Regions from separate parts of the Mycobacterium sp. NGS59 genome, predicted to be linked through region 1. Evidence: riboswitches for the same ligand, from Rfam matches in the RefSeq annotation. Region 1 holds a riboswitch; the other holds the start of a gene.
The links. A riboswitch is a leader RNA that binds a small molecule or an ion and turns the genes downstream of it on or off. The one in region 1 is predicted to bind cobalamin.
Positions count from the first base shown of each region.

Region 1 (7,465 bases):
CGGTGATCAACGGCGCCGCGGCGGCGTGCGCGGCGGCCAGACGCGCCGTCAACGCCTCCACCGCGGCGCTGGCGCCGGCCAATCCCTCGGGAACCACTCGCAACGTCATGACGCCCACCCCTCCGCTCAATTTCTCCAATTATCGGGGGATACATCCCCTTTGCGTGCGCTTACGGCAGTTTGCTTCCGATTCCTTTGTCTGCCTCCCAGATGCTGGGCATCAGCGGGACAGCCGTTCCCTCACCCCCGTGCGTGACCAACCCTACGGCTTCGGCGCCGCGTTTGGGGCCGACGCCGGCAAATCCCAGCGTCCCCGCGCCCTTCTCGGAAACGCCCACGGTGCTGAACGCGTCGTCATCCAAGTCGGCGTACTCGTAACCGCGGCCGAGCATTTCGGCCTTCGAGCGCCGCCGCTTGCGTGCAGGCGCGAACTCCTCCGGCGCGGGGGCGGGCGCCGGGATCTCGGCACTGTCGGGTTCGGCCGCCGGCTTCCGGGCGCGACCGCTGGCCACCCGCTTGGCCGTCGAACCCAGGTCGCCTACCAGGTAGTCGAACGCATTCAGGTGCGCACCCACCCCAGTGCCGGTCGTCGTCGGCGGCGCGGCGGTCGGTGGCGGCGTTCCCGGCGTCGGGGCCGACGCGGTCACCTCGACGGGCGACGGTGCCGGGCTCGGCGTGGAAGGCGAAGGGCTCGCCGCGAGCGCGGCCAGCGCGGGTGCGCCAGGTACACCGGTCACCGGCGGCGCAGGCGCCGCCGCCAGCGCCAGCAGCCCTTTGACGCCGATCGGCGCCAGTACCGCACCGGCGGCCAGCGGCACCAACGGGGTGGTCAGCAACGGCACCAGGGTCAACGTCAGCGCGAGAGTGCTTTCCAGCGTCGTCTTGAGCAATGCGATGGTGTCGGTGATCACCGTGCCGAAGATCTCGACGGTGACGAACATGATGGTGAAGCCGATGGTCAACGGGTTGCCCGAAGCGAACGCGGCAGCGAGATCGAGTGCGACAAAAGAGAACATCTGCGACAGCAGGACCACATAGGTGCCGATGTCCATCGGGTAGCCGATGGCGAACGCGATGTTGAGCGGACTGAAATAGGTCAGCGGATTACCCAGGATGATGAGGTAGGGGTTGAATCCCCCGAACATCTCCTGGAAGAACGGGATGGTGGTCGTCGAATCGATGAACGGCTGAATGACGTTGTCGTAGAACGATGTATATATCTGCCACGCCCACTGCTGGAACTGCTGCAGCGGATCCGCCGCCGCTTCCGCGGTGGCCGGCGCCTCGGATTTCACGACCTGCGGGGCCGGTCCGGAAGGCGGTATGCCTGCCAGCGCCGCGGCGGAGACGGCCTCGTAGGTGCCCATCACGGTCGCGGCTTGGATCCACATCCGCGCGTAGTCGGCTTCGTTGAGCGCGATAGGGATGGTGTTGATGCCGAAGAAATTGGTCGCCGTCAGCACGCCGTGCGCGACGTGGTTGGCAGCCAGTTCGACCAGAGTCGGCATCGTCGCCAGTGCCGACGCATAGGCCGCGACCGCGGCTTCCTGGCGAGCCGCGAACATAGCGGAATCTGCCGAGGCTTGCCGCAGCCACGCGAGATACGGCACGTGAGCGGCTGCGTACGCTGCCGCGGTCGGACCTGCCCAGGCGCCGGCCTGGACACCGCCGAGCAGGGCGGACAACTCGTCGGCGACCTCGGCGTAGGTGACGCTCAGCGAAGTCCATTCGGCCGCGGACGCCTGCAGTGGGCCTGGCCCGGGGCCACTGCTCAGCAGCGCCGAATGCAGTTCCGGCGGCGAAGCCAGCCAGATCGGGGCGGTCATCGACGGTTCCTTTGGTGCGGCGGGATGCCCGCCGCCATCCTCGGAACGTCCAGTCCCGGAACGATTGTGTTCCAGCAAAGACCGTCCGCCCACTCCACGAGGCGCCGGGCGCCGGACACGACGCGTCCGGCGCAGCTGGCAGGTCTTCGGACTCACAGGCACACACCGACTGATCGATGTACCTACTGGCCGTCGCTTCCCAGCCCGGACTGTGGGCCAGTGCGCCTGACGGCGGTCGTTCCTGCATACCGCTGCGGGACAGTCCCGGATTCCCACCGGGTTCCCTCTCGGGGCGAACCTGGATAAGCGTTCGGCCCCTCGACGCCGGCGACGGTCACGATGTCACCAGCAAACCAGTTGCGGGCTCAAGGTTACTCGACACCGCCGCCTTCGGACCAGTCGTCAAGCAGTGGTCAGGAGCACATTCGGTGACAGTGGCATGCTCGTGCTGATGTCAGGTCTGCTGGTGGCGGGTACGACGAGTGACGCCGGAAAAAGCACCGTCACCGCGGGATTGTGCCGCGCGTTGACCCGACGCGGGGTGCGGGTGGCGCCGTTCAAGGCGCAGAACATGTCCAACAACTCGATGGTCTGCACCGGCCCGGACGGTGCGGGTGCGGAGATCGGCCGGGCGCAATGGGTGCAGGCCCTGGCGGCGCGGGTCACGCCCGAGCCGGCGATGAACCCCGTCCTGCTCAAGCCGGGTAGCGATCACCGCAGCCACGTGGTGTTGCTGGGGCAGCCCTGGGGTGCGCTGGAGTCGTCGGACTGGTTGCAAGGACGGCGCGCGCTGGCCGAGGCGGCGCACCGGGCCTTCGACGACCTCGCCGGCCGCTACGACGTCGTCATTGCCGAAGGTGCCGGCAGTCCGGCCGAAATCAACTTGCGCGCAGGCGATTACGTCAACATGGGGTTGGCCCGGCACGCGGGGCTGCCGACCCTCGTGGTCGGCGACATCGACCACGGCGGCGTGTTCGCGGCGTTCCTGGGCACCGTCGCGCTGCTGTCCGCCCAGGACCAGGCGCTGGTCGCGGGGTTCGCGGTGAACAAGTTCCGCGGCGACCTCGACCTGCTGGCGCCGGGGCTGCGGGATCTGGAACGGGTCACCGGGCGCAGGGTGTACGGCACCGTGCCGTGGCATCCCGACCTGTGGCTGGACTCCGAAGACGCACTCGACCTGGCGGGCCGACGCGCGTCGGGTCCGGCGGCGTGCCGCGTGGCCGTCGTGCGACTACCCCGAATCAGCAACTTCACCGACGTGGACGCGCTGGGCCTGGAGCCCGGATTGGATATCGTGTTCGTCTCCGACGGCCGTGCTCTGGGCGATGCGGACCTGATCGTGCTGCCGGGCACCCGCTCGACGGTTGCCGATCTGGCGTGGCTGCGGGACAGGGGCCTGGACCGGGCGGTGTCAGCGCACGCGGCGGCGGGTAAGCCCGTGCTCGGCATCTGCGGCGGTTTCCAGATGCTGGGACGGGTGATCCGCGACCCGGACGGCGTCGAAGGTCCACCGGCAACCGAGGTCGCGGGGCTGGGTCTGCTCGACGTGGAGACCACGTTCGACGCCCGCAAAGTGCTGCGACGGCCGCAAGGCGAGGCGCTGGGCGTGGCCGCGTCCGGATACGAGATTCACCACGGCAGGATCACCCGCGGCGCGGATGTGGCGGAGTTCCTCGGCGGTGCGCGTGACGCACAGGTGTTCGGCACGATGTGGCACGGCGCCCTGGAAGACGACCACCTGCGCGCGGCGTTCCTGCGCGAAGCGCTGGGCCTCGACCCGTCGGGCATGTGCTTTTCGGCCGCCCGCGAGCGCCGTCTCGACCTGCTCGGCGATCTCGTCGAACGCCACCTCGACGTCGACGCCGTCCTCGAACTCGCCCGGCACGGCTGCCCGCCGGGGCTGCCCTTCCTCCCGCCGGGAGCGCCGTGAGGTCCCGCAGCGCTAGAACACGTTCTAATGTGTCAAACCATGGGATTTCTCAAGCCCCAACTTCCGGAAGTCGACTTCGCCGAATGGAGCAAGGGCACCCGTAGCGAGCGGATCCGCCCGATGGCCCGGCACTGGGCCGAGGTCGGCTTCGGCACGCCGGTCGTGCTGCACCTGTTCTATGTGGTCAAGATCCTGCTCTATATCTTGGTCGGCTGGCTGATCGTGTTGAGCACCAAAGGAATTGACGGGTTCACCAATGTCCGCGCCTGGTACGCCGAACCCATCGTCTTCGAGAAGATCGTGCTGTACACGATGCTGTTCGAGGTGGTCGGATTGGGCTGCGGCTTCGGGCCGCTGAACAACCGGTTCTTCCCGCCGCTGGGCTCGATCCTGTACTGGCTGCGGTTCGGCACCATCCGCCTGCCACCGTGGCCGGACCGCGTTCCGCTGACTTTCGGCACCAAACGCAAGCCGCTGGACGTCGCGCTGTACGCGCTGCTGCTGCTGTTGTTGGTCACCGCGTTGTTCACCGACGGCAGCGGACCGATACCGGAGGTGGGCAGCAAGGTCGGGCTGCTGCCGACGTGGCAGATCGTGGCGATCCTGCTGGTGCTGGGCGCGTGCGGGTTGCGCGACAAGGTGATCTTCCTGGCCGCCCGCGGCGAGGTGTACGGGTCGCTGACGGTGACCTTCCTGTTCGGCGGTGTCGACATGATCGTCGCCGCCAAGCTGGTGTTCCTGGTGATCTGGATGGGCGCGGCCACGTCCAAGCTCAACAAGCACTTCCCGTTCGTCATCTCCACGATGATGTCCAACAACCCGCTGATCCGGACCCGTTGGCTCAAGCGGCGCTTCTTCGAGAAGTTTCCCGACGACCTGCGGCCCGGACGTTTGTCGCGCATGTTGGCCCACGCCAGCACGTTCATCGAGATGTTCGTGCCGGTGGCGCTGTTCTTCGCCGAGGGAGGCTGGCAACTCAAAGTCGCCGCCATCGCCATGGGGATCTTCCACTTGGGGATCCTGTCCGCGATCCCGATGGGTGTCCCGCTGGAGTGGAACGTCTTCATGATCTTCGGGGTGCTGACGCTGTTCGTCGGCCATCCGACGCTCGGTCTCGATGATGTCAGACACCCTGTCCTGGTGGCGCTTCTGTTCGCCGTGCTGGTGGGGACCGTGATCGCCGGAAACCTGTTCCCGCGCAAGATCTCCTTCCTGCCGGGGATGCGGTACTACGCCGGGAACTGGGACACCACGTTGTGGTGCATCAAACCTTCGGCGAGCGACAAGATTTCGCGCGGCATCGTCGCGATCGCCAGCATGCCGCAGGCTCAGCTGGAGCGGTTCTACGGCAGTCCGGAGGCCGCGCAGATCCCGATCTACATGGGATATGCGTTCCGCGGCTTCAACACGCACGGCCGCGCGCTGTTCACCTTGGCGCACCGCGCGATGGCCGGGCAGAACGAGGAGGACTACGTCATCACCGACGGGGAACGGATCTGCAGCACCGCGATCGGCTGGAACTTCGGCGACGGCCATATGCACAACGAGCAGCTGATCCAGGCGATGCAGCGACGCTGCCAGTTCGAGCCCGGCGAGGTGCGGGTGGTGCTGCTCGACGCGCAGCCGATCCACCGGCAGACCCAGCGTTATCGGTTATACGACGCTGCCACAGGCGAATTCGAGCGCGGCTACGTCCGGGTCGCCGACATGGTGACCCGCCAGCCCTGGGCCGACGACGTGCCGGTCCAGGTGCTGTTCGAGCCGCCCGAGCCGCGCGAGTCGCCCGAGCCGCGCGAGTCGCCCGAGTAGCGCGAGCAGACGCAGAATCGCATGTTTCGCCCCGGCGGAACGCGATTCTGCGTCTGCTCGCGCAAGGAACTAGAGCCCCGCGCGGACCTGTTTGGCGGCGGCCACCATGTGCTCCAGCGACGCGGTCACCTCGTCCACATTGCGGGTCTTGAGCCCGCAGTCGGGATTGACCCAAAGGCGCCGCGAGGGAACGGCTTTGAGCGCCTCCCGCAACGACTCGGCCAGCTCCGAAGTGCTCGGCACCCGCGGTGAATGGATGTCGTAGACCCCCGGCCCGACGCTGTTGGAGAAGCCGATCGCGTTGAGATCGTCGAGCACCTCCATGTGCGAGCGGGCCGCTTCGATCGAGGTGACGTCGGCGTCCAGGTCGGCGATCGCGCCGATCACTTCGCCGAACTCCGAATAGCACAGGTGGGTGTGAATCTGGGTCGAGTCGGCGACACCGGAGGTGGCCAACCGGAAAGCTCCCACCGCCCACGTCAGATACTCGTCCTGCTCGGCGCGGCGCAACGGCAGCAGCTCCCGCAGCGCCGGCTCGTCGACCTGGATCACCGCGATCCCGGCCGACTGCAGGTCCACCGTCTCGTCCCGAATCGCCAGTGCCACTTGGATTGCGGTGTCGGCCAGCGGCTGGTCGTCACGGACGAACGACCACGCCAGGATGGTCACCGGACCGGTCAGCATCCCCTTCACCGGCTTGTCGGTCAGCGACTGCGCATAGCTGATCCAGTCGACCGTCATCGGCTGCGGCCGGGACACGTCGCCGTAGAGGATAGGCGGACGGACACACCGGCTGCCGTAGGACTGCACCCAGCCGTTCTGGGTGGCGAAAAAGCCGTCCAGTTGCTCGGCGAAGTACTGCACCATGTCGTTGCGCTCGGGCTCCCCGTGTACCAGCACATCGAGCCCGAGTTGCTCCTGCAGCTTGACGACGTCGGCGATCTCGGCCTTCATCCGGCGCTCGTATTCGTCCTGGTCGATCTCGCCGGCGCGCAACGCCGCCCGGGCGACCCTGATCGCCGAAGTCTGCGGGTAGGAGCCGATCGTCGTGGTGGGCAGGGCCGGCAGATGCAGCCGCGCCTCCTGGCTGGCGCGACGCTCGGCCGGGTCACCGCGATGCGCGCCGGAGGCCACGATCGAATCGATCCGGGCCCGGACCTCGGCGTTGTGCAGCCGCGGATCGCGCTTGCGGTCGGCCACCGCGGCGTTGGATGCCGCGATTTCGTCGGCGACCGTCTCGCGCCCGTCGCGCAGCGCGCGGGCCAACACGACCACTTCATCCACTTTCTCGCGGCCGAAAGCCAGCCAGCTGCGCAGGTTCTCGTCCAGCCCGGTCTCCGGTTTGAGCGAGTACGGCACGTGCATGGTCGAGCACGACGTCGAAACCGCCACTGCCGCAGCCGAATTGCGCAAAGTCGTCAACTTGCCCAGCGCCGCTTCCAGGTCGGTGCGCCAGATGTTGCGTCCGTCCACGACACCGGCCACCACCGTCTTGCCGGCCAGATCCGGAACGGCCGCGACCGCTGTGCCCGCACCGGCGACCAGGTCGATACCGATCGCCTCAACCTGGGTGCGGGCCAGGCCCGCCAGGGCGGCACCCGGGTCGCCGAAATAGGTGGCGACATGAATGGCGGGTCGATTGCTTGCCGCGCACAACGCGGTGTAGACGGCCTCGGCCAGCGCGGGTGCGTCGGGGGAGATATCGGTGACCAGGGCGGGCTCGTCGAGTTGGACCCACCGAGCACCGCCGTCGGCGATCAGCGACAGCAGCTCGGTGTAGACCGGCAGCAATTCCTCGAGGCGCTCGATCGGTGCGCCGCCGCCGTCCACGGACTTGGCCAGCAGCAGGAACGTCACCGGCCCGATGACCACGGGACGGGCGGGAATCCCCAGGGCCTGA
Region 1 covers NZ_JCALCN010000001.1:108-7,572, forward strand. Annotated here, with positions in the region: partial or broken gene AC5Y46_RS00005 (PE family protein) at 1-109, opposite strand, end outside; gene AC5Y46_RS00010 (PPE domain-containing protein) at 171-1,826, opposite strand; cobalamin riboswitch at 1,947-2,170, opposite strand; gene AC5Y46_RS00015 (cobyric acid synthase) at 2,278-3,756, shown strand; gene AC5Y46_RS00020 (DUF3556 domain-containing protein) at 3,796-5,565, shown strand; gene metE (5-methyltetrahydropteroyltriglutamate--homocysteine S-methyltransferase) at 5,635-7,465, opposite strand, start outside.

Region 2 (23,831 bases), on a different contig from region 1:
AGCACAACCAACCTGTCACCGAGCGTGACGTCGAGCAGGCCGCGCAGCGGGCCGACGAAGCCCATGAGCGGGCCGCCCTCGCGCACCGCAAAACGGCCGAACGACACGACGAGTCGGCGCAGGTGCACGAACGAGTCGCGCAGGTCCACGAGGACGCCGCGTACGCCGGTGTGGGAGATCCCGACAAGCATCACGCGGCCGCCGAGCGGCACCGCCAGGCGGCCGCGGCCGACCGTGCAGCTGCGGCCGAGGACCGCCAGGCCGCGGACGAGGAATAACCCGGGACCCGACCGGGGTTGGGCTCGGGCCGCCGCTTAGCGCCCGTTGGTCCAAGGGGTGCAGCCATGCGTGATGAAGTGCCCGACCGCAGGCGCCGAGAGGTCCGCGGTCAGCGTTTGCCCCGTCCCCACGCTGTCTCCGGTGAGAAACGTCCAGTCGCCGGTCCACGTGCTGAACGTGCACTGCTGCACCGCGGGATCGCGCACCTCGACGCGGGCGGTGTAGACGCCGTGCGGAACCTGCCCGGGCACCGCGTACGTGCCCGGTCCGAACGTCGCATCTGCTTCGGCAACCGGACAGCCGATGAGGCCGAACAGCAGTAGGGACATCGCTGTCGGCGCCAGAATCCGCATCACCCAACGATAAGTTCCCGCAACCGGTCCCGCAGCGCGGGATCAGCGCTGGTGCAGCGGCAAGCGCAGCGCGCCTCATTTCAGGAATGACTCATCTCGTCGGCGTTTGCCGACCGCAAAGGCGGGTATCGCAGGCCCGACGAAGGAGCGCCCCGTGAGTTATCTGGACAGTGCAAAAAACCAAGTGCTGAGCGCAGTCAGCAAGGTTGTCGACATGCAGCAACCCAAAGCGACGGCGCAGACGGTGACCATCGCGGCACCCGTCGAACGTGTCGAACACTTCTGGCGTGACACCGACCAGCTGTCCGTCGTGCTCGGTGACATCGCGGACGTCGAACCCGGGGGAGAAGATCGCTACCGCTGGCGTCTGCAGGACCAGCCGGACGTCAGCTGGGAATCCCGGCTGGTCGTCGAGCCCGGCCGGATCCGCTACGTCGGTACCGCCGACGACAACGAACTCGTGGTGAGCTGGCAAGCCGCGCCACGGGATCTGGGCACCGAGGTCACGCTGCGAGTCAAGACGCCGGCGCCGGGCCTGCTGTCCGGGGCGGCGGCATACAAGGTCCTCTACCGGGTGCGCGCCCTGCTGCAGACCGGCGAGGTGCCGACCCTCCAGTCCAACCCCAGCGCGCGGAACTCCGCGCGGTAAGGAAAGGTTCATCGTGCGCGCACTGTGCTGGAACGGCGTCAACGACCTGTCGGTGGAGACGGTCGACGATCCCAAGATCCTCAACCCACACGACGTGATCGTCCAGGTCCGGCTGACGACCACATGCGGCTCGGACCTGCATTTCATCGACGGCTACCTGCCCGGCATGCGCCAGGGCGACGTCTTCGGCCACGAATTCATGGGAGTGGTGGTCGAGACGGGCTCGGAGGTGCGCGACACCAAAGTGGGTGAGCGGGTGGTGGTGCCGTCGTTCATCGCCTGCGACAGATGCTGGTACTGCGAGCACGAGTTGTATGCCTGCTGCGACACCACCAACCCGAACGCCGAACTGCAACAGCCGCTGCTCGGCTACCCGTCGGGCGGAATCTATGGCTACACGCACCCGTTCGGCGGTTACGCCGGTTCGCATGCCCAGTACGTGCGGGTGCCGTTCGGCGACGCGAACTGCTTTGCCATCCCCGGGGACATCACCGACGAGCAGGCGCTGTTCCTGTCCGACGCCGTCCCTACCGGTTTCATGGGCGCGGACTTCTGCGACATCTCCGGCGGTGACACCGTCGCGGTCTTCGGCGCCGGGGGAGTGGGTCTGATGGCGGCCCGCAGTGCGCTGCTGCTCGGCGCCGACCGGGCGATCGTGATCGACCGGATCCCGGAACGACTCCAATTGGCGCGCAACGGATTCGAACTGGAGACCATCGACTACACCGCCGTGGACAGCGTGCACGAGACGCTGCGGGAGATGACCGGTGGGCGGGGTCCGGATGCGTGCATCGACGCGGTCGGCATGGAAGGACACGGCACCGGGGTCCAGCAGCTCTACGACAAGGCCAAGCAACTGCTGCGGCTGGAGACCGACCGCGCCACCGCCTTGCGGCAGGCGATCCTGGCCTGCCGCAAGGGTGGGGTGGTCTCGGTGCTCGGGGTGTACGGAGTGACCGACAAGTTCCCGATGGGTGTGCTGACCAACAAGGGCCTGACCCTGAAGACCTCGCAGCAACACGGCCAGCGCTACATCGCTCGGTTGTTCGACTACGTCGAACAGGGTGATCTGGATCCCGCCAAGCTGATCACCCATGACCTGCCCCTCGAAGAAGGGGTGCGCGCCTACGACCTGTTCAAGAACAAAGAGGACAACTGCATCCGGGTGGCGATGCGGCCGTAGGGGGTTAGAGCGCTACGCAGCGGGCATAGCTGGTGGCATGACAATCGAGGCTGACGACGTCCGGCGCCTGCTCGACGCCGAGGACGCAGACGCTGCACTGGTTCTCATCGAAGGTCGGGTCGAAGTGAAGACACCGGCCGAACTGGAATCGCCGGATTACCGCGGCGCGTTGCAGGTCGCGACGCGCGCCGAGGTGCTGCAGGGCGTGGGCGATGCGGAGTTGTCGGACCGCGAACTCGCTGAGCGGGCTGAGGAACTCGACACGGCGGTGCGCAACTTGGGCGGCTGACAGGGGGGTTGCCTGTTCGCCGGCGCGTTGCTGAGATCAGGGCATGACTCAGCAGGAACCACTGAGCCACTCGAAGAGTTCGTGTCGCTGGATCGGTACGGCAATCGGGCGTTCCTGCATGGCCGCGTATGACTTCATCGTGGTCGGAGCCGGATCGGCCGGGTGCGCGGTCGCCGGACGCCTCGCCGATGAATCCTCGGCGACCGTGCTGCTCATCGAGGCCGGCGGCTCGGACCGGAAGCTGACAGTGCGTGCGCCCCTGGCGTTTCCGCGGCAGATGGGCACCGCACTGGACTGGGCGTACGAAACCGAGCCGGAGCCGGCGTGCGCGGACCGGCGCATCCAGCAACCCCGCGGCCGGGTGCTCGGTGGCACCAGCGCGATGAACGCGATGTTGTGGGTCAAGGGCAGCGACCTCGACTACGACGGGTGGCAACTTCCGGGCTGGACGTGGGACGACGTGGCGCCGGTCTTCGCTCGCATCGAGCACGGGCCGATGCGCGTCACCCGGGTGACCGAGCCCGACGAAGTGTCCCGCCGGTTTGTCGCTGCGGCGCGGGCGGCGGGCGTCGCCGCGGATGACGACGTGAGCGGACCGGGTCTCGACGGGGCGACCATCAGCCCGGTCACCATCTACAACGGGCAGCGCTGGACGACGGCACGGGCATATCTGCGGGGGCAGCGGAATCTGAGTATCGCGAAGAAGGCCACCGTCCTTCGGTTGATCATCCGCAACGGACGCGCGGTCGGTGTCGAGTTCCGTTGCAATCGGCGAGTGCAGCAGGTTTTCGCCGATCAAGAGGTCGTGCTGAGCGCGGGGGCATTCGGCACCCCGCAATTGCTGCAACTTTCGGGCATCGGACCCGCCGATCACCTGCGTGCCGTCGGGATCACACCACAGGTGGACAGCCCGAACGTCGGGCAAGGCCTGTCCGACCATCCCAACATGTTCGGCATTTGGCGGCTGGCCCCCGGATATATCGGGCTGGCCGACGCGGCCAATCCAAAGTGGTTGCTGCAGTGGCTGTTACACCGGACAGGCAAGCTGTCGAGCAACGGGTGCGAGGCGGTCGCCCACATCCGGTCCATGCCCGATCTGCCGGCCTGCGACTTTCAGTTGGTGATCACCCCGGGCGACGCGCTGGCCGACATCAAGACCGCCGCCTTCCCGCCGTCGTTGACGGTGATCCACTCCTACTGGACCCCGCAGAGCCGCGGCAGCGTGCTGATCCGCTCCGCCGATCCGGACCGGCCGCCGGCTATCCGGCTCAACCTGCTCCGCGAGCGCGCTGACATGGAGGCGATGATCCGGGCGGTGCAGCGGTCGCGGGAGATCGTCTCCACCGAGCCGCTCGCCTCCGCCGTCGACCGGGAGGTGTTACCCGGACCGGCCGCGGACCTCGAAGCGTGCATCAGACAGACCGTGATCACCACCGCGCACCCGGCCTGCAGCGTCGCGATGGGTTCTGAGCCCGACAGCGCGCTCGACGAGCAGTTGCGGGTGCGGGGTGTGGCGGGGTTACGGGTCGCCGATGCGTCAGCGCTGCCGCGGATTCCGCGGGCCAACACCAACGCGCCGTCGATCATGATCGGTGAACGGTGTGCCGATTTTCTGCTCGCCCCCGCTTGATGTCTTGGACGCGTCTGACGCGGTGTGGCAAGGTCGTGGGCGTGAGCGACCTCTCTGGCTCTCAGAGCAACAGGCAGACCTCGGGGCCGCCGGTGCGGCCGTTGTCGGCCGACCAGCAACCGGCGACGAAGGCGGACCTCTACGCGGCGGTGGACGCCATGCGCGCCGACATGCGTCAGCTGCTCGAGCAGATCAGCACGCTGATCAAGGACGCGCAGAAGTAGGTGAAGCCGTTTCGCATCGACGTGCCCGACGACGTCCTGGAGGATCTGCAGTCGCGGCTGGCGCGCACCAGATGGCCGGACGCCGAATGCGTGGACGACTGGAGCCAGGGCGTCCCGTTGCGCTACACCCGCGACCTGGCCGCCTACTGGGCCGCTGACTACGACTGGCGCGTCCGGGAGGCGGCGCTGAACCGGTTCGACCAGTTCGTCGACCAGTTCGACGGTCTGGACATTCATTTCATCCATCAGCGCTCGCCTCACGATGATGCTTTCCCGTTGGTGATCACCCACGGCTGGCCGGGCTCGGTCGTGGAGTTCCACAAGGTGATCGAGCCGCTGACCGATCCCACCGCGCACGGCGGCCGCGCCGAGGACGCCTTCCACGTGGTGTGCCCGTCGCTGCCGGGGTACGGCTTCTCCGGGAAGCCGGGCCGCACGGGCTGGGGCGTGCAGAAGATCGCGCAGGTGTGGGAGGAGCTGATGGGTCGCCTGGGCTATGACCGTTACGGCGCCCAAGGCGGCGACTGGGGCGCGGCGGTCACCACCCAGATCGGCCGCAACGGCGGGAACTGCGCGGGGATCCATCTGAACATGCCGCTCGGCACGCCGACGAAGGAAACGCTGGCCAACCCGACACCGGAGGAGCAGGCGGCGATGGCCGCGCTTGCCGAGCACCGCAAATCGGGGACCGGCTATTCCAAGCAGCAGTCCACCCGACCGCAAACGCTGGGCTACGGGCTGGTGGATTCGCCGGTGGGCCAACTCGCCTGGATTGTCGAGAAGTTCTGGGCGTGGATGGACTGCGACGGACACCCCGAGAACGTGTTGACGCGGGATGAGTTGCTGGACAACGTGATGATGTATTGGGTGACCGGCAGCGGCGCGTCCTCGGCGCGGCTGTACTGGGAGAGCTACAAAGTGTGGGGGGACAATTCGCGGGTCGAATTGCCTACGGGCGTAGCGGCTTTCCCGAAAGAAGTGCTGCGCGCGCCGCGCTCGTGGTGTGAGCCGAACTTCAACCTGACGCACTGGACGACGATGCCGCGCGGCGGGCATTTCGCCGCGTTCGAACAGCCGGAGTTGTTCGTCGAAGACCTCCGGAAGTTCTTCGCGACGGTGCGCTGACGGGATCAGACGATCCTGCGACCCCGTCGCGCCCGAGATCTCATGTCCCACAGATACAGCTCGTATCCCAGGATCCAGACGCGGTGCGGGATCAGCCGGTCGGCCAACCGCAGCGCCGCCAGCAGCCATTCGAATCGCCGCTGTTGAGATTCCGACCAGTCCAGCCGCATCATCGCCCGGAACTCCGGCGCCAGGAATCCCGTCGTCGCGAACAGATTGAACGGTCCGGCCAGCATCCGCACCGGCCACGGCATGAACGCCATCGAAGCCACCCCGCGCAGGTGCTCGCGCACCGGCGGGTCGATGCGCAGTTCGTCGAGGGAACGCTTCCAGTATTCGTCGAACGCGACCCGGTCGGCGGGCCACATGCGCTCGGGCACCTGCAGTGTGGTGGCCAGCCGCTTGGCGTCCTGGAACACCACGTCCGAGCTCGCGTCGTCGAGCGGGCCGTGCAGGTACTCGTGCTGCTCGACGAAATAGCGGTACAGACAGGCGGCGACCCACAGCTGCAACTTCGGGTCGAAGGCGTTGTAGGACACCGGGCTGGACGCCGTTGAACGAACCTGCCGGTGCGCGGTGTCCACGGCGTCGCGGATCAGCTTGCGGTCGGATTCGGTCCCGATGGTCGCCACGGCGAGGTAGGTGCCGGTGGTACGCGCCCGTTTGAACGGGTGCTTGTAGACATTGCCGCTGTCCACCGGGCTTTCCAGCACGCCGTAGCCGACACCCGGCAACGACAACTGCATGATGACGTTCGCGGCGGGCAGCAACGTCGCCGCCGGGTTCAACAGGTCGGCGACCCTGGTTACGGGCCGCTTCATCGCGGATCCTTACCCATGAGTCGAGTACATCATGTTCGGGTGGTTGGTGCGCCGAGAATCTCGGCGCGGCGGAGGGTAGAGCGAGTCATAGCGGGCGCTTGTTGAGGCATGGCTGATCTGATCGCTGCGCTCTAGCCGCGCCGGCCGGGTCGTGTGAGACGCTGCCGAGGTGTTCGTGTCACCGAATTCGGCTCGAAGCGTCGGCGTGTTGACCGGTTTTCTGGCCGATCTGGCGGTGGGCGACCCGCGGCGGGGACACCCGGTGGCGCTGTTCGGCACGGCCGCTGCGAACCTGGAACGGCTCACTTACCGCGACGCGCGGGCAGCCGGGGCAGTGCATGTCGGGGTGCTGGTGGGCGCGGCGGTGTTACTGGGCGTGGTGCTGCAGCGCAGGACCGGCCCGGTCGCGGCGACCGCGGTGGCTACCTGGGTTTCCCTGGGTGGATCTTCGTTGGCGCACACCGGTTCTCGGATGGCAGATCTGCTGGAGTCCGGTGACATGGCGTCCGCGCGCGCGTTGCTTCCCTCGTTGTGCGGTCGCGATCCGGCTGTGCTGGACCGGGACGGTCTGGCCCGCGCGGCGCTGGAATCGGTGGCCGAGAACACTTCCGACGCGCAGGTTGCGCCGCTGCTGTGGGCGGCGGTCGGCGGCGCACCGGCGGTGCTGGGTTGTCGCGCGGCGAACACTCTGGACGCGATGATCGGCTACCGCTCACCGCGGTACATCCGATTCGGTTGGGCCGCAGCCCGATTGGACGACATCGTCAACGTCGTGGGCGCCCGGGTGACGGCCGGATCAGTGATGATCTGCGCGCCCTTGGTAGGCGGATCTGCGCTCGGTGCGTTGCGCGCCTGGCGGCGCGACGCCGCCAGCCATCCCAGTCCGAACGCCGGCGTCGTCGAGGCGGCGTTCGCCGGTGCGCTGGGGGTGCGGCTGGGCGGACCCACCCAGTACCACCACGAGCTGCAGATCCGGCCGGCACTGGGCAACGGCCGCCCACCCACCGTGGCCGACCTGCGCCGCGCGGTGACCCTGTCGCGGGCAGTGCAGGCGGTGGCCACCCTGGTCGGGGTCGGCGTTGCCGCGCTCATCCACCCCCGAGTGGCGGGATGGGGAGAGCGCGCAGCAATGAGCCGATCCCATTGGTCAGCAACGAGATTCCGGTGACACTGGGTTGGCCCCAGTTGAGCGTGAGTCCCGGATCCGGCGACGGCACGAACGGGTAGGCGTTCGGCATGGCCGAGGGCGGAAGCAACCCGGCCCACACCAGGTTGGCCTGCACGCCTTGCGCGGTGCCCTGCAGCAGATAGGTGCCGACGGCGAACGGATCGATTAGCGGAAACAGGCTCGCCGGGGTGGGGAGATCCGCGTATTCGGAGTGCATTCCGCCGATGTCGCCGTAGCCGAGATCTACCAGTACCCGCAGATTCGGCTGGATCAGGTTGAGCAGCGGCTGCGGCAAGTTCAGCGGCCTCAGCAGCGGTAGGTCCTGGCTGGGAATCAGGTAATACGTTGTGCTGCCGGTGGACCCGGGGGAAACCGGGGCGACGATCGCCGACGCGACCTGTGCCGGCGTCAGGTATTCGTATGCGGGCGTGGGGCTCAAGTGCCCGTAGTACAGGCCGGCGATGGCGTTGGCGGACGCCAGCAGGTTCAGCGGGTAGCGCGGGAAGTGGGCGAAGCCGTCGTACTGGATGGTGTAGATGTCGGTGGGGTAGGCCAGGTTCGGCGTCGCTCCGCCGAAGGTCTGGTTGAAGCCCGGAATGTACAGACCGGTGAAGCGTTCGTAGAGACCACCGTTGGGATTGTTGGGGTTGCCGGCCAGGACGAACCTCAGATCGGCCGGGTTGGGTGCCGGTATGGAACCGTCGGCGATGCCGTTGAGGTAATTGGTCACGACGGTGGCGCTTTGGGAAAAGCCGAACACGATGGTCTGGGTGCCCGGCGGTTGAGCGGCGATGGCCTGCCGCAATATCTCGACACCGCGCGCGATCGACGTGTCGAAGGTGAGGCTGCTCAGCCCGGTCAGGGGCCACCCCTGCTCCGGGGTGGTCAAACCCGTCGGGATGGCGGTGGGAGCAATGGGCGCGATGTAGGTGTGGTAGATGTTCATCACGTAAGCGGGATTCGGAACCGGGTTGCCGGTGCCGCCCATGATCAGGGTGTTCACGCCTGCGAATGCCGAAATCGCTTCCGGCGCAACACTATTGAGTGCCGATGCGTTCCATGCCTCGGCGGCCAGGTAGGAGCCGGCCGCCGTGCTCAAGGTTCGGACGAACAGTTGGTGCACCCTGGCGATCTCAGCGCTGAGCGTCTGATACTCCTGGCCGAACTCGGCGAACAGTGCCGCGACCCGGGTCGACACCTCGTCGGCGGCGGCGGCAATTAATCCGGTGGTGGGACTGGCGACGGCCCCCTGCACCTCCGCCAGTGACGATTGAATCCTCGCCAGATTCATTGCAGCCGAACGCAAGAGGTCGGGTTCGACGGTCAGCGCTGACACATGCCCTCCTGTTTCTCGGCGCACTCCGACTCGTCCGGCGCCCAGGTGCTGGGCATCAGTGGCTCGCGCGGACCGCCACCGAACGCGTCACCGGTGAGCGTGGCCAGCCCCGCGGCTTCACCACCGGCCGTCCGCCGGGTGGCTCCCACGAACCCCAGCGGACCTGCGCCGCGATCGGAGCTGACGGCGGCGTCGGGGTCGGAAACGGGCTCGAGGTCCATGTATTCGTAGCCGCGACCCTTCACGTCGACCTTGGCACGCCGCTTACGGCGTTCCCGCGCTTTGTCCGCTGCGGAAGCCGCTGCCGCGGCCGGGGCCGCCGCGACGTCCGGCTGCGAAGCCCTCTTCTTGACCACAGTTCGGGTGCCGGCCGGGGAATCCATCCTGCCCGTGCCGCTGAGATACGGAAACTGCCCGGGACCCGCGCCCGGCGGTGGCGATGCGCTCGCAACGCTCGATGCGATCGGAGCCGCAGCCGGTACCGGGGCGGCCGGCGCGACAACCTGCGCCGGTACGGCCGGGCTCGAAACGGCCACCGTCGCAACCGGACCCGGCACGGTGGCGGGGTTCGCGGCAAGCACGTCGGTGGGACCCGGAACTGATTCCATGCCCGCATGCACATGCAGGGCTACCTCGGCGATACCCAGCGCGCCACCGGTGCCGAGGAGGGTGGGGCCGACCAGCAGCGGACTCAGTCCGGCCGCCAGCAGTGGGAAGGTGACCAGAAACTGGATGACCTGGATGGACAGGTCGTAGCCGATCGCCACACCACCGAAGGCGTAGGCCGCGAGCAGCAACAGCGGGTTGTCACCGGCCGCATTGAGCAGTCCCTGCATCAGCGCGGGATAGCCGCTCACCGGCGACGACAGGTCGGCGATCTTGGTGACGAACCACGTCATCGGGTCGGTGCCCGGGGGGACGCTGAAGATATACGAGACCAGGTCGCCACTGTCGCCGCCGACGGTGTTGAAGACTCGCTCCACGGCGGCAAGGAAATCTGTGATCGTCGAAAAAGGATCTCCGGCTGCTGCGGCCGGTTCTGCTTTGACGATCTGTGGTGCCGCGGTCGCGTCCGGCGACGCGGCCACCGCCGCAGCCGAGACCCCTTCATAGGCGCGCTCATGGTGGTGGCGGCCTGAATCCACATTCGCACGTAATCGGCCTCGTTCAGCGTGATCGGGATGGTGTTGATCCCGAAGAAGTTCGTCGCCACCAATACGCTGTGGACGGCATGGTTGGCTGCCAACTCGCCCAGCGTAGGCATGGCGGCCAGGGCCGCGGTGTAGGCGGTAGCCGCGGCCTCGTGCCGGGCGGCGGTCGCGGCGCTGTCCGCGCCGGCCTGCACCAGCCAGGCCAGGTAGGGCGCGTGGGCGGCCACATACGACTCGGCGCTCTGGCCCTCCCAGGCGCCGCCGCGCACCCCGCTCAACAGCGCGGTCAACTCGTCGGCCACTTGGGCGTACTCGGTGCTCAGCGTGCTCCACGCCGCGGCCGCAGCCAAGAGTGGACCCGGCCCCGGACCGCTCGACAGCAACGTCGAGTGCAGCTCCGGCGGGGAACCCATCCAGACCGTCATCGGCGGCTAGGCCGAGCGCTGGACCGACCGCAGGCGTGCCGCATCATGAGGCACCAGCTCTCTCCGGGGTGCTCCGCCCCGGGTTAGCAGGATGCGATGACGTGAGTGTCCTGGCTCTCGGATCACCGCTCGCCTCGCCTTCCAGCCAATGGCCGTGGCTTGTGAGGGTCGCTCCCCGATGACAGTGGCGGGACCGCGCCGGATTCGCACCGGCTTCCTGCATCATCATCGCCGTACAGGCGACATTGTCGCACTTGAGTCGGCCGGCGGATCGCACTTCGCAGAATCAAAGTCACCCCCGCAGAGCACCTGTTCCCCCGACCATAAACCTGGCGGGAGAGCTAGGCGGGCAATTTGCCACAATCCTGCGAATAATTTGCATGTAGTTAGCCGCCGCTCGGTGCTGGTGTTCGGCGTAGCAGTATTGCCCGGGTCGGCAGCACGAGCGTTGCGACGGAGGAAAAGCGTGCGACGAGACAGCCCAGCGGGACCCGGGCGCCCCCCGGCGATCCTGCGGTCGGCTCGGACGACACTTGTCGCGTGCGCGCTACTGGCGGCGATCAGCGCACTGGCCGGCATGGCACCACTGTTCGTCGTCGTAGAGGTGAGCCGGCGTCTCCTCGCGGGGAACACCGACGTCTGGCCGATCGTCGTGGTGGCGGTCATCGCGCTGGCGGCAAAGCAATTGGGTGTCCTGGCCGCCGGGGTGATGACACATCTGGCCGACATCCGGGTGTCGTTCCGGATCCGTCGGGAGTTGCTGGCCAAGTTGAGCCGGGTGCCGCTTGGCTGGTTCGGCGAGCGCAACTCCGGGATCGTCAAGAAGGCCGTCGAGGACGACGTCGCGGCCCTGCATCGGCTCGTGGCCCATTCGATCGTGGAAGTCAGTGCGGCGGCGGTGCCGCCCGTAGTGGCCTTCGGGTACCTGTTCGTCCTGGACTGGCGGATGGCGCTGGCGACGCTGCTGCCGGTGTGCGCCGGGCTGGCGGCGTATCAGCGCGCGGCGGCCAGTGCGGGAACCAAGTATCCGGAGTACATGGACTGGTTGAGGCGGCTCAACAGCGCGGCCGTGGAGTTCGTGAACGGCATCGGCGTGGTGAAAGCCTTCGGCACGCCGGGCGCGGCAAGTCGTCGGTTCCAGGAAGTGTCCCGCGCGTTCGCACACTTCTTCCTCGACTGGGCCAAATCCACCAGCGTGGCCAGCGTCACGGCGGAAATCCTGCTGTCGCCGCCCAGCATCCTGCTCGCGGTCGCGACGACCGGCGGGATCTTGACCGCCAACGGCGACCTCCCGCTGCAGAACTTCATCGCATTCGCCGTCTTCGGCACCGTCATCACGTCGAACTGGATGACGTTGCTGATGTCGATACACCCGTTGGTCACCGGGTTGCAGGTGTCCCGCGAAATCCGGGAACTGCTTGGGACTGCGGAACTTCCGGTGCCGGACCGCCCGGCCGAACTCGATCCCGCGACACCGGGCCCGGTGGTGCGGCTGCGCGGGGTGCGCGTCACCTACGGCGACACGGTCGCCTTGGCCGGGATCGATCTCTGTCTGGAGCGCGGCACGATCACCGCGCTGGTGGGCCCGTCCGGTTCCGGAAAGTCCACCCTGGCCAAGCTGTTGCCGCGGTTCGACGATCCGTGCGAAGGGGCGGTCGAGCTGTACGGGGTCGACCTGCGCCGGATCGACCCCGCGACGTTGTATCGGCACGTCGCGTTTGTCTTTCAGGACCCACACCTGTTGTCGGCCATGAGTATTCGCGACAATATCCGGCTGGGCCGTCCCGACGCCGACGAGCAAGCCGTGCGGGAAGCCGCCCGCCGGGCGCAGATCTTGTCCAGGATCGAGACGTTGCCACGCGGATTCGATTCGGTGGTCGGCGAGGACGCTGCGCTCTCGGGTGGTGAACGGCAGCGCGTCTGTATCGCCCGCGCGATCCTGGCCGACCGCCCGATCCTGGTCCTCGACGAAGCCACCGCCAGCGCCGACCCGGAAAACGAGGCCCGGATCCAAGACGCGCTGAGCGCGGTCGCCGCGGACCGGACGGTGCTGGTGATCGCGCACCGGCTCAGCACCGTCCGAGGCGCCGACACCATCGTCGTCCTCGCCGGCGGCCGCATTGCCGAAACCGGTAGGCACCCGGAATTGTTGGGGCACAACGGAATCTATGCACAACTGTGGAGACGGGAACGCGAGGCAGAACGTGGTGTCGCCGAGCAGTTGGAGGCATGGCGATGAGCACGATCATCCGTTACCTGTTCGACCTGCTCGATGACCGCGGCCGCCGGCAGCTGCGCACCATGCTCGTCGTGCAAGCCGTGCAGGGAGTGCTGCAAGGTCTGGGTTTCCTGTTCGTGGTTCCGTTGCTCGGCGTCCTCTTCGAACGACCGGTGCGGGGGGGTGATCTGTGGTTCTGGATCGCGGCGATCTGCGTGACCGTGGTCGCCCATCACGGGTTGCTGGCCTGGAGCACTTCGCTGGGCTATCGCGTCGGCACCGACGTGCTGACCAATTTCCACGATCGGATCGGAAATCATCTGGCCGCCTTGCCGATCGGCTGGTTCGGCGCCGACCGGACCGGGCCGATCGGGCGTCTGGTCGCCAAGGATGCGACGGATCTCGCGGATTTCCCGGCGCACCTGCTGCGATATCTGGTCGTCGGCGTGAGTGCGCCGGTCACGCTGATTCTAGGTAGTTACCTGAGCGACTGGCGGATCGGGTTGGCATTGACGCTCGGTGCGGTGCTGTGTGTGCTGTCGTTGCGGATGTTCACGTCGGTCGTGCACCGCAACGACGACCAGTACGAGCACGACATCGGCGTCACCGCGTCCCGGATCGTCGAATACGCCCGGCTGCAACCCACGCTGCGCGCCTACGGCGTGTTGAGCCACCGCGAACTCGGCACGATCGAGGATTCCCTTGTCCGGCAACAACGCTCGCAATCCCGGCTCACGATCCGCGGAGCGTGGGGTCTGATCGGGTGCTTCGGCACCATGCAACTGGTCGTCACCGCGGTGGTGGCGCTGACTGTTGTTCTGACGCTGCGCGGCGACGTGGCCCTGCCCACCATGATCGGTCTGCTGATTATCACCCTGCGGATGATCGACCCGTTGTCTCAGCTCGGCGATCTTGCCGGCCATGTCCAGGTCACCGCCGACGCGATCGTCCGGGTGCGCGACTTGCTGACGGTGCGGCCGCTGCCCGAACCCGAGCAAGGTGCGGCACCTGCCGGCACCGGCATCGAATTGCGGGACGTCCGTTTCGGTTACGACGGTGTCGAGGTGATTCGCGGTGTGAACGCCCGCATTCCCGCCGGCAGCCTCACCGCGATCGTCGGGCCGTCCGGGGCCGGAAAGACCACGCTGCTGCGGTTGATCGGCCGCTTCTTCGACGTCGACGACGGCGGCATTTCGATCGGCGGCTGCGACGTGCGTGAACTGGGCACCGGTACGGTTGCCCACCTGACCGCACACGTCTTCGAAGACGCCTACCTCTTCGACGCCAGCATCGCCGACAACCTGCGGATGGCCGATCCGGAAGCCGGCGCGGCCGAGTTGGATCGCGTGGCGGCGATCGCGCGCCTGGACGAGGTGATCCTGCGGCTGCCCGGTGGCTGGGAGGCGCGCGTCGGCGAGGCGGGATCGGCACTGTCGGGCGGGGAACGCCAGCGGGTGGCTCTGGCGCGTGCGCTGCTGAAGAGCGCGCCCATCGTGCTGCTGGACGAGGCCACTGCCGCGCTCGACGCGGTCAACGAAGCCGCGGTCGCGGCGGCGATCCGGGAATTGGCTCGGGACCGGACAATCGTCGTTGTCGCACACCGGCTTTCGACGGTGATGGACGCCGACCAGATCCTGGTCCTCGAAGACGGGCGCATCACCGCGCGCGGCCGCCACGAGGAGTTGCTGTCCGCCGGCGGCACCTATGCCCGGTTCTGGGCGCAACGATTGCGCGCCCGCGGTTGGCAACTAACGCGGTGAGAGCCGGAACAGGTTGAACTTGTAAGTGTCGACCATCGCAGGCATCAGCCGGGCCAGGACCGGCATCCCGTAACGCCGTAGCGGGGGCCAGGTTTGGGCGACGGCCGGCTGGGGTTTGGCCAGTGTTCGCGTGTCGAGCAGTTCGAGACCCTCGATGTCGCCGGGGTCGTCACAGATCCATTGCAGCCGCGCCTTCACCTGCGCCAGCGACTTGTTGCGGTCCTGGTTGCCGACCATGCGTTCGCCCGCGGTGTCGAAAGCCAACTGCGCGCCCGGAAACCGTTGGGACAGTTCGGCAACAGCGCGACGCACCTCGTCGCCGTCGAGGTAGATCAACACGGCCTCGCTCAGGAACAGATAGGGTCCCGCAGCGGCGGCGACCGTGTCGAACCAGTCACTGTCGAGTACCGAACCGGCCAGCATCCGGTAGCGGTCGCTGTCGCGAAAAAACTTGCGGCGCAACGCGATGCTGTCGGGAAGGTCGATGTCGAACCAGTGGACGCTGCCGTTGTCGAGGCGGTCGAATCTGGTGTTCAGCCCGGTGCCCAGTTCGACGACGGTGCCCGCCGGGTGCTCGCGCAGGAATTGGGCCACCCAACCGTCGAAGATCGAGGATCGATACACCGATCCGGACAGCGACGATCCGCCGAATCCGCTGAAGTCGTAGTCGATCGCGGCGACCAGTTCGCGCGCCCGCTGGTCACCGAGCACCGGACGACGCGACGCCGCGTCGCACGCTCGCGCGTACAGCGGAATCAGCAGTGTCTCTTGGACGTCGCCCAGGTCGGGAGCGGTCTTACTCATCGCGCCGCCTTCCGTGAACGTTTCGTCGCGCCTACCGGAGGCTACCGCCCAGGGCGTGTCCGAGGAGGTCGAGGAACCCCGCGGCGGCACCGATCGGACCGATGCCGATGGCGGGGATCTCGATTCTGCCGCCGGCGAAGTCGTCGGGTGGGAAGAAGTCCAAATCCAGTCCCAGGGCGTTGAAAGCTGAGCCGCCGGTCCCGTGATACAGCGGTCCGCCGGGACCGTCGACTACCTGGCCGGGGCTGAACAATCCGCCGAAGGCGACGCTGAGGCCGCTGAGCTTTTCGGCACCGGCGGAGCCGCTTTCGACGAACGGGTTGAAGATCGGCGCCAGCGGGTCGAGGTTGAGGGTGGCGCCGTTGAAGAAGGCGTTGACGACGCCGGCGGGTGTGTCGATCAAGTGGCCGAGGGCGGCGGTCGCGTTGCCGTTGGTGAGGTCGGCGAAGATGCTGCCCGCGCTGTTCCACAGCGCCACACCCGGGCTGACGAACGGGCTGACCGCGCCGAGCAGCACACCGCTGAACGGGGACGAGGCGAAATTGAGCACGGTCGAGAGCAACAGACCGTCCGGACCCGACGGGATGTAGCCGTCGCCGAGCAGCCCGGTGTACACCTGGACGTGCGCATCGTCGACCGGGACGATTTCCGGGGGTATGACGGTCCCGTTGGTAGCGGTCGTGACGCCGCCCAGGGTGTGGCGGATGACCGCCTCCGCGACGTTCTGGGGTGAGCCGACCAAGAAGACCGATTGGGCCGCGGTCGTCAGGTTGCCGAAGAACGCCGCGGGGTTGGTCGTCAGCTGCCGCAACCCGGTCGCGGCACCGCCGGCGAAGGTACCCAGGCTCTCCCGGGATGCGTCGACCAGTGTCAAGGCATTTCGAGCAGTGGTGGTGAACGTCTGTCGCCACGGCGCGAGCGGGTCGATGCCGGCGACGGCCGCGGCGTTGGCGGCTTCGGCCGCGGCGTAGCTGCCGGCGCTCGCGCCGAGCAAGCTGACGAACTCGCTGTGGAAGGCTTGCGCCGTAACGCTGACGGCCTGAAACTCCCGGCCGAAGCTGCCGAACAAGGAAGAGATCGCCACCGAGATCTCGTCCTCGGCGGCCGCGGCGATCCCGGTGGTCGGACCCGACACGCTCGCGGCGGCATCGGACAGGGCCGACCCGAGACCTGCCAGGTGCTGAGTTGCGCCGTGCAGCAACTCCGTTGTTGCGGTCACAAACGACATGAGGCAGATCTCCTCGGCTACTCAGGACGGCAAGAGCGGGACTGCGAGTCTGCGTGTTCGGGATGTTCGAGCCGATTCTGACAACGAAGTAGCGCACCCCGGGTGGGGCCCAACTTCGAACTTGTCGCCAGCGCCACCCAGAAACCCGTCCTGCGCATGATTTGCATGTAGTAATTTGCACCCAGGGTTACCGCTTGTCAACTCTCGCGAGGCGCGTCGCGGGGTGTCGTGTGGTAGGGCTGAACGTGTCCGAAATCGGCCGGCTCGTCTGTCTTCGAGGCTGACCAGAGGAGTGCAACAGTGGCGTTCGCGGCGACGGGACCCCCGCAGTCGGCAACCGCGGTCGACCCCTCCGGACGGATGTCCAGCGCCCCCGGGGTGGCCCGACGCGCGAACGAGGTGATGGCCGACATTGCGGCGCGACGGCCCGATGCGGTCGCGCTTCGGATGGTCGACGCGACCGGATGCGACGTCTGGACATACCGGCGCCTGTGGGACCGTGTCCGGCGGATCCGCGACGGTGCATTCGCCGATCTCCCGGCCGGGTCACGGGTGGTGATGGCCCAAGCCGGTGACGCCGACTACGTGGCCGGGTTTCTGGCCGCAATGGACGCCGGGCTGGTACCGGTGCCGCTGTATCTGCCGACGGTCGACGCGCCCGAACGGTTTCTGCAGCGCGCCCGGCACATTCTGCGTGACTGCGCGCCCTCGGCCGTCTACACCAGCGCCGAACTCGTCGATGTGCTGACCGGCGATCCGCTGCTGGACGGGCTGGCGTTGCGGACTCCCGACTCCGCCGTCGACGCCCCGAGGCGCGCGCCCGGCGGACCCGGACGGGTCGCGTTCCTGCAGTACTCGTCCGGGTCCACCGGAGAGCCGAAGGGGATCATCAACACCCACGAGTCGATGCTGCATCAGCTCGACATCGCGCGGCTGCTGTGGAACCACCCCGAGGACATCCACACGGTCAGCTGGCTACCGCTGTACCACGATCTCGGCATCTTCTGGGGCACGCTGTTGGCGCTGGCCACCGGTGGGATCGCGACGCTGATCCCGCCGGTGGAATTCGTGCGCAACCCGCGCATCTGGTTGCAGACCGTCCACGAGGTGCGCGGAAACTGGATCGCCGCACCGGATTTCGGATACCGGCTGTGCCTGGAGGCGTTCGATGAAACGGCGATCGAGTCCCTCGACTTGTCCTGTCTGCGGTTGGCGGTCAGCGGCGCGGAGCCCGTCCGTGCCGCCACGTTGCGTGACTTCGCCGCCAAGTTTCGCCCGGCGGGCCTGCGCGATGACGTGCTGTCGCCCCAGTACGGACTCGCCGAGGCCGGTCTGGCCGTATCCGGGACACACCACCGCCGTCCATGGGTACAAGCCGATTTCGATGCCGAGCAACTGAACCGGGGCCGGGCGGTCGAGGTCACCGCGCCCGCGCCGGACCAGCGCACCCACACGCTGATCAGTTGCGGCAACAGCACATTGGGCTGGGAGGTGCGCATCGTCGACCCCGACCGCCGCGCGGTCCTGCCCGACGGCGCAGTCGGCGAAGTCTGGGTGAGTGGCACCGGACTGCCGGACGGCTACTGGCGCCGGCCGCGACAAACCGCGGAAACGTTCGGCGCCACCACCACCGACGGCCGCGGGCCATACCTGCGCACCGGTGACGCCGGATTCCGCAGCGGCGACGAACTGTACATCTGCGGACGCTACCGGGATCTGATCATCGTCGGTGGCGGCAACTACTTCCCGAACGACCTCGAGTCGACCGCCGAACAGGCGCGTTGCGGCATCGCGAGCGGCGGCGCCTGCGCCGTACAGCCCCAAGGCTCCGAGCACTGGTGGCTGGTGGCGGAAACCGACGTTCCCGCAGCAGATCTCGCAGATTTCAGCCGGGTGCTGCGACGCAGGATTCTCGCGGTGCACCAGACCGCCCCGGAGCGCATCATCTGGGTGCACCCCCGCGTCTTGCCCAGGACGACGTCGGGGAAGATCAGGCGCCGCAAGACGCTGGACATGCTTGACGCCGGCGAATTCGAGATCGTGCAAAAGCTTTCGGTGTCGTCGGAAGCCGAAAGTCCGGTGTCCGAATTGGCCGGGTTTGTGGCGGGATTGCTCGGTGTGCAGACCCTTGGCGCCGATGTCGATCTGATCGGGCTGGGGCTGACCTCGATGATGACCGCTCAGGTTGTCGAATGGGCGGCGACCCGGTCCCGGCAGCTGGACTTCGCCGCCCTGTACGCCGAACCGAAGTTGGGCAACTGGCAACGGATCTACGACACCGCCCCCACCTTGCCCCCGCCGCGATCTGCCGCATCCGACACCCTCGCTACCACGGCGCTGCAACGCGCCTACTGGATCGGCCGCGGCGCGCAGCAGCCCCTGGGCGGGGTCGGCTGCCAGACCTACTTCGAACTCAGCGGCGCGACCATCGACCCGGCCCGGCTCGACACCGCACTGACCGCACTGGCACGCCGGCATCCGATGCTGCGCAGCAGCTTTCCCGATGCCTCCCGATGCCGCATCGCGCCCGACATCATCCACCCACCACTGCGGGTACACGAACTCGCCGACGCCACGCAGCTGGCCGAGATCCGCGACCGATTGCGCAGCCACAAGTTCGACGTCGAGCGCGGAGACAACTGGCGGGTGGAACTGACCCGCCTGCCAGACGGGTGCATCCTGCACTTCGCCGTCGATCTCATCATCGCCGACCTGACCAGCATCGGTATTCTGTTGCGCGATCTGGCGGCCCTGTACCGCGGCGACGAATTGCCTTTTGTTCCTTTCGGTTTCGGTGTGTCAGCGTCGGCGCCGGCGTTGTCGGGTGCCGTCGATCCACTCCCGGAGGGCCCGCAGCTGCCCCGTGCCGGCGAACGCGCCATCTCCTTCCGCCGCCGGCAACACCTGGTGCCCGCCGACGAGATCGCGGCCCTCGACCGGGCCTGCGTGCGGCACGACGTGACCCGTGCCGCGGCGTTCCTGGCCGCCTATGCAACAGTGCTGGGACACTGGAGCGCCACCGACGACTTCCTGATCAACGTGACGACATTCGGTCGCCCCGCCGACATCCCGGATGTGGTCGGCGATTTCACCAAGACCCACCTCTACCGCACGGGGCCGGATCGACCGACCGCATTCGCCGCCGCCGCGCGAGGCGCCCAACACGGCCTGCGCGCGGCACTGCGCGCAGCCGAATCCACCGCACTGCTGGAGGCTCAGCTGCGGGCGGGAACCGGCCACAGCGGCCTGGCGCCCGTCGTGTTCACCTACGCCGCCGGCACCACCGTGCTGCGCCAAAGTGACATGGCGACATTGGGATCCGTCGGCGAAGTGACCTCGATGACTCCGCAGGTGATCATCGACAACCAGATCGGCGCGCTGGGCGGGGACCTGATCGTGTCGTGGGACTACCGCGCGGGCTGTTTCCCGCCCCATGTCGTCGACGACATGTTCGGCGCTTACGTCGACCTGCTTCGAAGTCTCGGCACCCGCGACTGGTCCGCGCGGGTCACCATCGATCTCCCGCAACGGTCCCGGCTGGTGCGTCGGCAACGCAACGCCACCGCCGCTCCGCGGCCACCTGGCCTGCTCTACGACGCTTTCCGGCGACAGGCCGAGCTGGATCCGGACCGGGTAGCATTGCGCTGGGCCGCAGAAGAATTCGACACAGACGGCGATCCGATCGCCCGCTCGTCCACCTACATGTCCTACGGTGCGCTCGACGAACAGGCACGACGGGTCGCCGGGGCGCTGGCCGTCCGGCATGCGCCCGGGGACGTCATCGGCATTCAATTACCCAAGGGCCCCGCCCAGGTGGTCGCCGTGCTCGGAGTGTTGATGGCCGGCTGCAGCTACCTACCGGTCGGTGTGGAGCAGCCCGCCGAGAGGTTCTCCCGGATCCGTTCGCTGTCGGGTATGTCGGGGCTGATTCGGTCCGAGGACATCGAGTCGATGCTCCGCTCCGCTCCGGTGCAGCCGGTTACCGTGCACCCGGACGACACGGCCTACGTCATCTACACATCGGGCTCCACCGGTGCACCCAAAGGCGTGCTGATCTCGCACGCGTCGGCGCTGAACACCATCGTCGACGTCAACCGCCGCAACAGGATCGGGGACACCGACACACTGCTTGCGGTGTCCGCGCTGGACTTCGACCTCAGTGTCTACGACATCTTCGGCCCGCTCAGCTGTGGCGCCGCCGTCGTGGTCATCTCGGAGAAGTCCCGCCGCGACGCGTTCCGCTGGAACGCGATGCTGACGGAATTCAATGTCACCGTGTGGAATTCCGTGCCCGCCCTACTCGACATGCTGCTGATCGCGGCGGGGGACCGCGCCGCGGCGATGCCCGGTTTACGGACGGTGTTGTTGTCCGGCGACTGGATCCCGCTGGACATGCCGGACCGGCTGCGCCGGGCGGCCCCGGATACGCGCCTGGTCGCGATGGGAGGTGCGACCGAGGCCTCGATCTGGTCGAACGAATTCGTCGTGTCCGACGTCGACCCCGACTGGGCTTCCGTACCTTACGGATATCCGTTGTCCAATCAGAGATTCCGGGTGGTCGACGAATCGGGTGGCGACAGACCCGACTACGTCGCAGGAGAATTGTGGATCGGCGGGGCGGGTCTCGCGCGGGGCTATCACCATGCGCCCGAAATGACCGCCGAGCGGTTCGTGGTGGACGAGGCGGGACAGCGCTGGTACCGCACCGGTGATCTTGGCTGCTATTGGCACGACGGCACATTGCAATTCCTGGGTCGCATAGACGCACAGGTCAAGATCAACGGCCACCGCGTGGAATGCGGCGAGATCGAGCACGTGCTGCGCGGATACCCGCAGATCGAGGCGGCCGCGGTGGTGCCGATTCACACCAACACCGCGCTGGGCGCCGTGCTGGTCTGCAGCGCCACCGAATTCACCGATGCGGAAGTGGCGGCGCTGCGCCGGTACCTCGCGTCCCAGCTGCCGCAGTACATGATCCCGAAGTCCTTCGTCTGCCGGGCCGCACTTCCCCTCAGCGACAACGGCAAGGTCGACCGGCGTTGCGCCGCACTGGAAGTCGAGACCTTCGCGGCGGTGTCGACCGACCCGACGGGCAGCGGGTTGAGCGTTGTCGAACAGCAGGTGGCAGACGTGTGGTCCGAGGTGCTGGGCACCCCGATCACCCGGCGCGACGACAACTTCTTCGCCCGCGGTGGCGACAGCCTGCGCGCCACCCAAGTCGCCGCGCAGCTGCGCCGACGAGGGGTGCTCGGCGCAGACGTGGGCCAGTTGCTCGGCCGGCAGACCCTCGGCGAGTTCAGCTCGATCTGTGTTCTCGGTGAACGGCCGATCCGAGATCACGTGGCGGTGAGCCGAAGCGAATTCCCGCTGACCCGACTGCAGCAGGCGTATGTGCTGGGCAGCGCCGGTCTCCGGGGGAGTACCCGCGCACCAACATCTTTCGCCGTCGTTCTGGAGACCGACCACGTCGAGCTGGACCGCTTCGCCGCCGCCGTCAGCCGCTGCGTCGACGAATTCGCGGTGCTGCGCTGCGCATTGGAGTCCGACACCAGCCAACGCGTACATACCGACGTCGGACCGGTGGCCCTGGTCACGGTCGCCGGGTCCGACCCGGACGCGTTGCTGCGCCACATGGCGGACGAGTCGTTCGATCCCCGGGCGGTCCCGGCGATCCGGAGTTACGCGCTGTCCGGCTCGTCGCGCCATGTCGGTCTGCTGGTCAACTACCTGAGCCTGGACGCCCGCAGCCTAGCCACCGTGATCGCGACGATCGTCGCCGACTATCAACAGGATCCGCGGCCGAGACCGGTCGATCCGTCCGTCGACGTCTTCGCGCGCTTCGTCACCGAAACCATGCCTGTCGCCGAGGGATTCAGCGCGCCGCCGGTGCTGCCGCTTACCGGCCGTGACCCCGCCACGCCGACCCGTTTCGAACGTCGCAGCTTCAACCTGCGCCCGCGGGAGTTCGCCGAGCTGCGTGATCAGGCAGCGCAACAGGGCGTGACCCCCACCGCGCTGATCTTCGAAGCGTTCACCGACGCGCTGCATTCGATCGGCGCGGGCGAGCAGTTCGCCGTTGTCGTCCCGGTCTCACACCGACCCGACTATGCGCCGACCGATCGCGAGGTGCTTGGCAACTTCACCCGATTGGCGCTGTGCGACACCGATTATCGCGTCGTTCAGCCGGGCTCGCCGGAAGCGGTAAGCACCGCGCAGCAACAGCTGTGGCGTGCGGTCGGCAACAGCACGGATGCCACCGGCCAGCTGGCCGCGCTGCGCTCGGCCGATTCGACCGGCTATCCGGTCGTGTTCACCAGCACGCTGGGCCTCATTCCGGCTGGGCGGGCGGAGCTGGTGAGTGTCCGCTCGTTGACCCAGACACCCGGGATCTGGTTGGACTGTCAGGTCGAGGACGACCAGGGTGGTGCCCGGATCAGCTGGGACATCGCGGCCGGTATGGTGGCCGATCAACCGCTGGCGGCGGCGTTTGCACATTTCGAGCGCGCGGTGCGCCGGCATGCCGGTCAGGTCGAAGAGACCGTCGCCGAATCCTGTTGGGCCGCTGCGGTGATTGCCGAGGCAGCGGGTCTGTGTGACTCTGAGCGGATCCGCCCGGAGTATGCGCAGCTGGTGCGACGCTGGCGGGAATACGCGCCGAACCCGGCGCACGACGTGCGGCGGGCGTCGCGGCGACTGGCCGACATCGTCACCGGAGCGGCGTCACCGCAGACGCTGATCGGCGACCCGCAACTCGCCCCCGAGGTGATGCTGCTGGCCGACGAGCGGCTGCAACGGGCCCTCGACGAGCTGACCGAACGCATCTTCGGGCATGCCCGCCGACTCGGCCGCCGGCTACGCCTCCTGGAAATCGGCTCCCGGACCGGTCTGATCACCCGACGAATCACAGCGTCGGTCGGTGCGGTCCTCGACGAATACTTTTGCTACGAACCGAATCCGGTGCTGGCCGAGATCGCTGCCGGCCGAGAACTGCAGACCGTGCCCGTCACGTCACCGAGCAGTGCGCCCGCCGTGGATGTCGTGCTCTGCTGCGGCTCGTTGCACCAACTGCCCGAACCCGCGACGATCCTCGATGCGCTCCCGGTGACCGAGGGCGGCTGGCTGTGGGTGGCCGAGGTCTGCGAAGTCACCCCGGCGACACTGGCCGGCGCCGCCGTGCTCAACCCGGCG
Region 2 covers NZ_JCALCN010000003.1:154,941-178,771, reverse strand. Annotated here, with positions in the region: gene AC5Y46_RS05895 (hypothetical protein) at 1-278, shown strand, start outside; gene AC5Y46_RS05890 (hypothetical protein) at 315-632, opposite strand; gene AC5Y46_RS05885 (SRPBCC family protein) at 787-1,281, shown strand; gene AC5Y46_RS05880 (zinc-dependent alcohol dehydrogenase) at 1,295-2,464, shown strand; gene AC5Y46_RS05875 (hypothetical protein) at 2,502-2,753, shown strand; gene AC5Y46_RS05870 (GMC family oxidoreductase) at 2,872-4,383, shown strand; gene AC5Y46_RS05865 (hypothetical protein) at 4,425-4,607, shown strand; gene AC5Y46_RS05860 (epoxide hydrolase family protein) at 4,608-5,732, shown strand; gene AC5Y46_RS05855 (oxygenase MpaB family protein) at 5,738-6,553, opposite strand; gene AC5Y46_RS05850 (cobalamin biosynthesis protein) at 6,723-7,721, shown strand; gene AC5Y46_RS05845 (PE-PPE domain-containing protein) at 7,642-9,057, opposite strand; partial or broken gene AC5Y46_RS05840 (PPE family protein) at 9,045-10,633, opposite strand; cobalamin riboswitch at 10,717-10,896, opposite strand; gene AC5Y46_RS05835 (ABC transporter ATP-binding protein) at 11,100-12,872, shown strand; gene AC5Y46_RS05830 (ABC transporter ATP-binding protein) at 12,869-14,611, shown strand; gene AC5Y46_RS05825 (class I SAM-dependent methyltransferase) at 14,600-15,415, opposite strand; gene gjpA (outer membrane porin GjpA) at 15,447-16,643, opposite strand; gene AC5Y46_RS05815 (amino acid adenylation domain-containing protein) at 16,944-23,831, shown strand, end outside.
Region 2: linked by a shared signal. The riboswitch ahead of AC5Y46_RS05840 (PPE family protein) and the one ahead of AC5Y46_RS00010 (PPE domain-containing protein) in region 1 are both predicted to bind cobalamin.